DNA from 2 places in the Paenibacillus sp. FSL R5-0473 genome. Region 1 is predicted to be linked to the other one. Evidence: a T-box and tRNA genes for the amino acid it is inferred to sense, from the RefSeq annotation. Region 1 holds a T-box; the other holds one or more tRNA genes.
What was found. The T-box of region 1 lies ahead of leuS (leucine--tRNA ligase). A T-box ahead of a tRNA ligase gene usually reads a tRNA of that ligase, here a tRNA-Leu.
Positions count from the first base shown of each region.

Region 2: it encodes a tRNA-Leu, which carries the amino acid that the T-box ahead of leuS (leucine--tRNA ligase) is inferred to sense. The anticodon was not compared.

Region 1 is NZ_JBBORL010000001.1:1,047,430-1,052,038, forward strand. It holds gene MKY28_RS04515 (class I SAM-dependent DNA methyltransferase) at 77-847, shown strand; gene MKY28_RS04520 (phosphotransferase family protein) at 1,069-2,025, shown strand; T-box leader at 2,138-2,407, shown strand; gene leuS (leucine--tRNA ligase) at 2,486-4,609, shown strand, end outside.
Region 2 is NZ_JBBORL010000001.1:3,587,487-3,592,095, forward strand. It holds gene MKY28_RS15530 (divergent polysaccharide deacetylase family protein) at 1-446, opposite strand, end outside; gene MKY28_RS15535 (carbohydrate-binding protein) at 897-2,591, shown strand; tRNA gene MKY28_RS15540 (tRNA-Leu) at 2,737-2,820, opposite strand; gene pelA (pectate lyase) at 2,997-3,950, opposite strand; cyclic di-AMP (ydaO/yuaA leader) riboswitch at 4,379-4,510, shown strand; gene MKY28_RS15550 (C40 family peptidase) at 4,516-4,609, shown strand, end outside.

The sequences.
Region 1 (4,609 bases):
GTGTCCAGTGTAAATATTCTTTGGTTCAACTTATATAGATCAATTCGAAAATGAAATTGAAAGTGCGGTGCCTGACATGTCTTACCGGAAATTTGCCTATGTGTATGATGAATTAATGGAAGATATGCCTTATCCGGACTGGATAAGGTTTGCAAGAACAGCATGGGAAAAGCATGGAATGCCCAAAAGTGTCGCTGAACTTGGCTGTGGAACGGGCTCCATTACGATCCCGCTCGTGAACTCCGGTTTCGAAGTTACAGGCATTGACCTCTCATCAGATATGCTGTCGGTTGCGCGCAGCAAGATGGAGGCTACGCCTCAGGGTCATCGCTTGTATCGCGAGGGCAGTGTCCGTTGGGTGCAGCAGGATATGCGGGAATGGCGAGTTCCGGAACCTGTGGATTCGGTGATATCTTTCTGTGATTGCGTCAATTACCTGCTTGAACAAGAAGATGTCGTTCGAACATTCCAGCGGACATACGAGATGCTGAAGCCTGATGGAACGTTCCTGTTTGATGTGCATCATCCCAATACCCTTATTCGTTATGATGAGGAGCAGCCTTTTGTACTGGATGAGCGCTCCGTGTCGTATATTTGGACATGTGATCTGGATCAGGATCGCTGTGAGATCGAACATCATCTCAGTATTTTTTCGCGTGTGGATGATGGTAGCAAGGATATGTATCAGCGGTTTGAAGAAGTTCATGTCCAGCGTGCATATAACCCGGACTGGATGAAGCTTGAGTTGTCCAAGGCAGGTTTTAGAGACGTGAAGGTATATGCGGATTTTGAATGGAAAGAAGCTGGAGACAGCGCACAGCGCTTGTTCTACGTTGCTGTGAAGTAAGAGTGAATAATGAGAACTGTCCTTATGGTCCATAAGGGCAGTTTTTTGTTTGATTTTTTATGGAGAATGAATAGCAATAGTCTTAAATAGGCTAAAGGAATGCAAGAAAAGACATAATCACGTGACAAAAAGTATTGCCAGTTAAAGTAAAGGAGGCGATAATAGTCGGATAGAAAGCGTTTTCTGAGAAGATAAATCAATTGTCAATGTGAGGTGTAAAAATGGAAAGTACATATAAAACAAGACTTTCGTCAGAACAGTTGAATGCAATAATAGAGCAGCATTTCTCTGCAAGTATAGAGGACTACAAGGAAATGGTGGATGGCTGGGCCAATCATGCATATCTCATCACACTGAGTGACGAACAGCGAGTGGTACTGAAAATTGCACCGTCGGCTTCGACAAATCTGATGCGTTGTGAACAGGATCTCATGATTGCTGAGGTTGAGGCACTACGCCTCATCACGGAGCTACAGGATGTTCCCGTACCCCAAGTGTTGGCTTATGATGATTCGTTAACTATGGCTTCAGCGCGTTATTTTATCATGGAGTACATGTCTGGAGCGCCCTATAATCAGGTCAAGGATCAATATTCTGCGGAAGAACAGGAGGCCATTGAACACCAGCTCGGTCGGTACAATCGTCGAATTAATGAAATCAAGGGCGAGCAGTTTGGATATTTCTCGGAGCAAAAACAGCGATATTCCACATGGAAAGATGCATTTATGAATCTGATGGATGACATTCTTACCGACGGGGAAGAAGCCGGGATTACATTTTCGATCGATTACCCTGAATTGAGACGCCTGATTGAAGAAAAATCGGATGTGCTGGACGATGTCAAAGAACCTGTGCTTATCAGTTGGGATCTGTGGGATGGCAATGTACTAGTGGACGCGGGTCGAATCACAGCGATTATTGATTTTGAACGTTCACTGTGGGCAGATACTCTGATGGAGCATTATTTCAGTCATTTTAACTATACGCCTGGTTTTGTGAAAGGGTATGGGCATGAGATTACGACTGAAAGTGAACTGAAAAGAAGAAGTCTCTATGACTTGTACTTTGATCTGGTGCTGCGCATTGAGTGCGCTTATCGTCAATATGATAATCAGGAACATGTGAATTGGACCATTCATAATCTGGAGGAAGGCATTGAGCGTTTTCGGTTATCCTGAACAGCAACGAGTATTATTGAACGGTACGAACCGTATGACTTAAAAGGGTCATTATAACGTGTAATATTGACTTTGGGCTTGCTTTTTTATATAATGGTCCCGATATTGTATACATATTTCGATGATAAGGATCAGTAGTAATTCCTGTACATAACAGAGAGCCGGCGGTTGGTGCAAGCCGGTTGACAGTGATTTGCGAACTCGCCTTGGAGAAATGCGGTGATTACACCATTCTGTTTAACCTGCTTGTATAAAGCTTGGGTTCAGGAATGGAAATCCGCATCGGTTAACCGCCGTTACAGGTCCAAAGGGAGTGGATGACGAAGCACGTTCGTCCACTAACTAGGGTGGTACCACGGGAATTCAACCTCTCGTCCCTAGCGCTGCAAACGCTACGGGATGCTGAGGTTTTTTTGTTGCAATTAAAGCTAAAGTGAATAACCTGAAGGAGGAACAATAGATGAGTGAGAATAACCAGCCGAAACACGGCTATCAGCCACAAGTCATGGAAAAAAGTTGGCAGCAATATTGGGATGCAAATAAAACGTTTAAAACGGGTGAGGACCCTGCTAAACCGAAATTTTATGCACTGGATATGTTCCCTTATCCATCCGGTTCAGGTCTGCACGTAGGTCACCCGGAAGGATATACGGCAACGGATATCGTTTCCCGTTACAAACGTATGCGCGGTTACAACGTATTGCACCCAATGGGTTGGGATGCTTTCGGTCTGCCTGCTGAGCAGCATGCACTGGATACAGGTGAACATCCACGAGATATTACATTCCGTAATATTGACAATTTCCGTCGCCAGATCAAATCGCTTGGTTTCTCCTATGACTGGGATCGTGAGATCAGCACAACGGACCCTGAATACTATAAATGGACACAATGGATCTTTATTCAGCTGTACAATAAAGGCTTGGCTTATGTGGATGAAGTTGCAGTTAACTGGTGTGAAGCCCTTGGAACGGTACTTGCTAATGAAGAGGTTATTGATGGCAAGAGTGAACGTGGTGGACATCCGGTTGTACGCAAACCGATGCGTCAATGGGTTCTGAGAATTACCGAGTATGCAGAGCGTCTGTTGGAAGACCTGGAAGAGCTGGATTGGTCTGAAAGCATCAAGGATATGCAGCGCAACTGGATCGGTAAATCAACAGGTGCGGAAGTTGTATTTGCCATTGAGGGTCGCGAGGAAGTTATCAAGGTGTTCACTACCCGTGCGGACACATTGTTCGGTGCGAGCTTTGCAGTACTTGCTCCAGAACATGAATTGGTAGAAGCAATTACAACCGATGACCAACGTGAAGCTATTCAGGCTTATCAGGAGCAGGCTTCTCGTAAGAGTGATCTGGAACGTACAGATTTGGCCAAAGACAAAACAGGTGTATTCACTGGCGCTTATGCAATCAACCCTGTTAATGGTGCAAAACTGCCGATCTGGATTGCTGATTACGTTCTTGCAGGTTACGGCACAGGTGCGGTTATGGCAGTTCCGGGTCATGATGCGCGTGACTGGGAATTTGCGAAGCAGTTCGGTCTGGATATCATCGAGGTTATTCAAGGTGGAGACGTTACACAAGAGGCATATTCGGGTGATGGCGCACATGTGAATTCCGATTTCTTGAACGGACTGAATAATGAAGAAGCGGTTGCCAAGATGATTGCTTGGTTGGAAGAGAACGGTAAAGGACAAGGGAAAGTGACCTATCGTCTGCGCGATTGGCTGTTCAGCCGTCAGCGTTACTGGGGTGAGCCAATCCCGATTCTGCATCTGGAAGACGGAACGATGAAGACAGTACCTGAGGATCAACTTCCACTGCTGCTGCCTGATATCGACCAGATCAAACCTTCGGGTACAGGAGAATCACCACTGGCGAATGTTACGGAGTGGGTGAATACGGTAGATCCGGAAACGGGAATGAAGGCACGTCGCGAGACCAATACCATGCCACAATGGGCGGGTAGCTGCTGGTATTACCTGCGCTTTATCGATCCGCGCAATGACAAGGAACTGATCTCCAAGGAGAAACAGCAGCAGTGGCTGCCAGTTGATCTGTACATTGGCGGAGCAGAGCACGCCGTACTTCACTTGCTGTACGCTCGTTTCTGGCACAAAGTGCTGTATGATCTGGGTGTTGTGGAGACCAAAGAGCCTTTCCACAAACTGGTCAACCAAGGTATGATCCTGGGTACCAATAATGAGAAAATGAGTAAATCTCGTGGTAATGTCATTAACCCGGATGAAATCGTGAATGAATTCGGTGCAGATACATTGCGTCTGTACGAGATGTTCATGGGACCATTGGAAGCGACAAAACCGTGGAATGCAAACGGGGTTGAAGGCATGCACCGCTTCCTGTCACGTGTATGGCGTCTCTTCATTAACGAAGACACAGGAGCCATCAATGACAAGATTACGGTGGACGGTGGAACGGATGAGTTCAAACGGACTGCCCACAAAACGATTAAAAAGGTTACGGAAGATCTGGAACATCTGCGCTTCAACACATCCATCAGCCAGCTGATGATTTTCATCAACGATGCATACAAAGCGGACACACTGCCTCGTGAAGCGATG
Region 2 (4,609 bases), 2.5 Mb from region 1:
TTGCATACATCGAGCACAATGGACATGATGCGTTTGTCCGAAGTAATTTTGGAACCCATATGATTGTTCATGCCAATGGCGTGGGGCACATCATCAATCGCTTTCTCCACGCGTGAGCGGACTTCTTCATCTGTTAGATTGGATGTGATTGCACCCGGGCCCAGCCATTCAGGTCGTCCTTTCTTGGGTTCCATGGGCATGTGCACAATCACATCCATTCCCTTTTCATGTGCAGCCATCGCATCTTTCTTCGTTGTTGGTAAAAAAGGCATAACCGCTACCGTCAGTTTGACTGGCATCGCCAGGATCTCTGCCGTACCCTTCATGTCATTACCAACATCATCGATGATAATCGCTAACCGTTTGTGATTCGATGTGGACTCTGAAGCTGCCGCTGTAGGCCCTCCTGCCGATATGCCTGCGTAAAACACAATCAATAATGCCATGATACCTGCAATGAATCGATAATTCTTTCTCTGTACCTTCATCATGATTCCCTCCCCGTAACTTCTGTGATCTCATTGTTTGATAATGAAGGGAGGAATATGTAAGCCAAAGCCTTCCTTAATGATCATATCCCCGCCATTGAAGACCTCTATCTCAAGCGAATCCCCCATCATTCCAGTTTTCCCTTTTGCATTCAGACAAGAACTGTCATTGAATAGTTAGAAAATAGAGATTAATTAGAAAAAATACTGTAATTTGTCAGGTTTTCAGTTTAGGAATTTTTTAGTAGAATCAACAAATGAAAGAGGTTTTATGCTTCAATTCTATCCTATGATTTATGGAAGGAGGTTTTGAAAGGGTTTACATAAAATAAATGCCAGACAATCCGCTATTCTTGTTTGTTATTCCTGGTTGCTGTTTCTCTATGTAACTTACTATTATCGAGGAGGATGAAAGTAGTGAAATTCAAACTAAAAAAGACGATTAATGTTCTTTTGGCCTGTTTAACAGCCCTGCCTTTGATGTTAACCCCGACAAATGTGTCAGCAGCCAGCGATGCCAACATTAATTTGTCCTCGGAAAAACAGCTGATCAAGGGCTTTGGGGGCATTAACCTTCCTGCCTGGATTGGTGATCTGACTCCCGCTCAACGTGAAACTGCTTTTGGTAATGACCAGAATCAATTAGGCTTCTCCATTCTCAGGATCTACGTTGATCCAGATTCCAATAACTGGTATCGTGAAGTTGCCACAGCCAAACGAGCTATCGAAAAGGGTGCTATTGTATTTGCATCCCCATGGAATCCTCCAAGCAGCATGGTTGAAACGTTCAACCGCAATGGGGACACAAATGCCAAACGTCTGAAATACGACAAATATACCGCATATGCGCAACATCTGAACGACTTTGTAACCTACATGAAAAATAACGGCGTAGATCTGTATGCCATTTCTGTACAAAACGAACCGGATTATGCTCATGACTGGACTTGGTGGACTCCACAAGAGATCCTTCGATTCATGAAAGAAAATGCCGGGTCCATCCAAGGTACCAAAGTCATGGCGCCTGAATCCTTCCAATACTTAAAGAACATATCCGACCCAATCCTGAATGATCCGCAGGCACTTGCCAACATGGACATCCTGGGAGCACATACGTATGGAACCCAGATTTCGAATTTTGCCTACCCTCTCTTTAAGCAAAAAGGAGCCGGTAAAGAACTGTGGATGACTGAAGTGTATGTTCCAAACAGTGACAACAACTCGGCAGACCGCTGGCCTGAAGCATTAGACGTTTCCTATCACATGCACAATGCCATGGTAGAAGGTGATTTCCAGGCCTACGTGTGGTGGTACATCCGCAGACAGTATGGTCCGATGAAAGAGGACGGTACCATAAGCAAACGCGGGTATAATATGGCTCATTTCTCTAAATTCGTGCGTCCAGGCTACCTGCGAGTCGATGCAACGAAAAATCCGGATACGAACACATTTGTCTCAGCCTATAAAGGTGATAACAAAGTCGTCGTCGTGGCAATTAACCGTGGAACTTCAGCCACAAGCCAAAAATTCGTTCTGCAAAATGGTAATGCCTCTACTGTGTCCTCATGGATTACGGACAGCAGTCGAAACCTGGCAAGCGGAACCTCGCTTAACGTATCCAATGGAGCCTTCACGGCACAGCTCCCGCCTCAGAGCGTAACAACGTTTGTTGCCAACGTTACTGGCGGAAATAGCGGCGGGAATACAGGCAGTGGCACGACGTATGAAGCCGAGACCGGAACGTCACTTACGGAAGCTGCCATTGAAACAATCTACCCCGGTTACACTGGCTCCGGGTATGTTAACTTCAATGCGATGACTGGTTCAGCCATTCAATGGAACGGCATTAATAACACGACAACAGGTACCAAAAACGTAAAGTTTCGTTATGCGCTGGAAAGCGGCACTCGGAACCTCGACATTTTTGTGAACGGAACCAAAGTCATCAGCAACGAGCCCTTTCCCGCTACGGGAAGCTGGTCCACTTGGGTTGAAAAAACAATACAGGTCCCCATGAACACGGGGACCAATACATTGAAAGTGGTTACCACCGGATCGGAAGGACCGAATATTGACAGCGTTAATGTTACCGCAGCACAATAAACGTTCCGTATGGCTGATGGAAGACATTTGCTGTACGTGCAGCTAAGCACTAACCTCTTGAATACTCATCACTAAAGTTAGTGTTATATCAAAAAATGCAAAAAAAGACTCCTTAAGCGTTAGCTTAAGGAGTCTTTTTTTTAGATGCGGTCGAGAGGACTCGAACCTCCACGGGGGTTAGCCCACACGGACCTGAACCGTGCGCGTCTGCCAATTCCGCCACGACCGCATATTGTATCTTCGTCATCCATATCGGCGACAAGAAATAATATATCATGCGTAATCTATCATGTCAACACTGAAAATAATAACAATAAAGCCCGAATCAGACGTCCATGTCGATTCGGGCCTTACCTTTAACTGTTGCTAATAGTTTGGTTCATTAATACGGAAGCATACTACAAATTACAGCTTGGAAGGCCAGTTGCCATACCATGCATAACCGCCTCTTCTTTCTTTATCAATATCACTTAATTTGTATTTAACTACCCCGTCACGACCAATAAAGATTGGTTTATCCGTTCCGATCTCATAGAAGCGTGCCCAAATTGGTGCAGCTTTGGAATCAGCGATAATTTTACTATCTCCATTAGCTCTTTCATACTTGTAACCCGTAATTTTCACTTTGTTAAACCAAGCCTCCGCTCCTTTAATGGATGCGGTAATTTTAGCGTTAGCAGGTCTGGTTTTCAGAAATTTAACAATCGTTACACTCTCTCCAGCTGTCAGCGATGGCACTTCGTAGATTCTTGCGCTCGCTGGTTTAAGAGAGCTGGAATCATGTTGTTGTCCCCATGCTGTCAGCTTACCACCTGAAACGACCTGTGTATTCAGAATCGCCTCCACACCTTTGGCAACTGAATTTTTACTGCGGTTAGCAAGTGTACTGTCGATAAATGAGAAATCACCTTTGCGTGCCGCTACTTCATCCAGCATGATCATTACATTAATCATGGCATCATCATTGTAAGTGATGTGCTTGTGGTATCCGGAGCTTTGGTAAACTTGTGGCCACCCGCCGTTTGAATACTGCATGTTGATCAAAAAGTTAATTCCTTTGATTGCAGCTGTGGAGTAACGCGGATCATTCGTCTTTTTAAATTCCTTCGCCAATCTTCTAATTTCTGAGTATGTAGCCTTGTTGTCTATCGTGGACTTTGCCCACTCTCCACTTGTCTGTTTATAATCTTTTCTCCAACCTCCATCCGGCAGCTGGTTCTTCAAAATATCAGAAATACTCGCTGTAGTACCCGACGCATCTGCAGCAGATACCGTCCCTACAGGGAGAACTGCCATTCCAACTGCTGAGAACACCATCGTACATGCCAGGACAAAAGTAATTATTTTCTTCGCTTTCAAATGTAACACTCTCCTATGTTCGTTTTTATAAATCTTCCACTTCTACTTTACCTATGATACGCGTCTCTAAACCTCCTTTATTTGTATTTATCGCATAATAAAATCAATTTTAATCCAATATGTGGATTGGATAATCAGATAATATGCAAAAAATCGATTTTTGTCAATATATGCAACTTAATGAATATAATCTCTCTAATTCTACATAACGGAATAGTTCTTTTAACTCATGACAAACCTATCTATTTATCAAAATTCGTCTTACACGAATCAATAATGACGTTTTTGTCATGAATGATACCCAAACTCGATCCCTTTTTTCATATAAAAACCTTAATTCCGCTAACATTGAGGTATTAAGAAAGGGTTTAAATGGGTTTGACAATTACGCATTTATGCAATATAGTTTCAAATAGTTACAAAAACTTAATTATTCATTGCCGAGTTTCATGTTTGAAAACGGGGGAACCAATTTGGGTGAATTATTCTTATACATAGGAAATATAGGGAACCTTCTACCGAACCCTTAGCTAACTCCGTAGGCATCGAAGGGAGAACATTGATTTTGAAAAAACTGATTATCTCCATTTTTGGAGCAGCTGTATTATTTACATCCGGGGCAACAAGCACAGAGGCAAGCAGTATCAACTCCGTAGTGA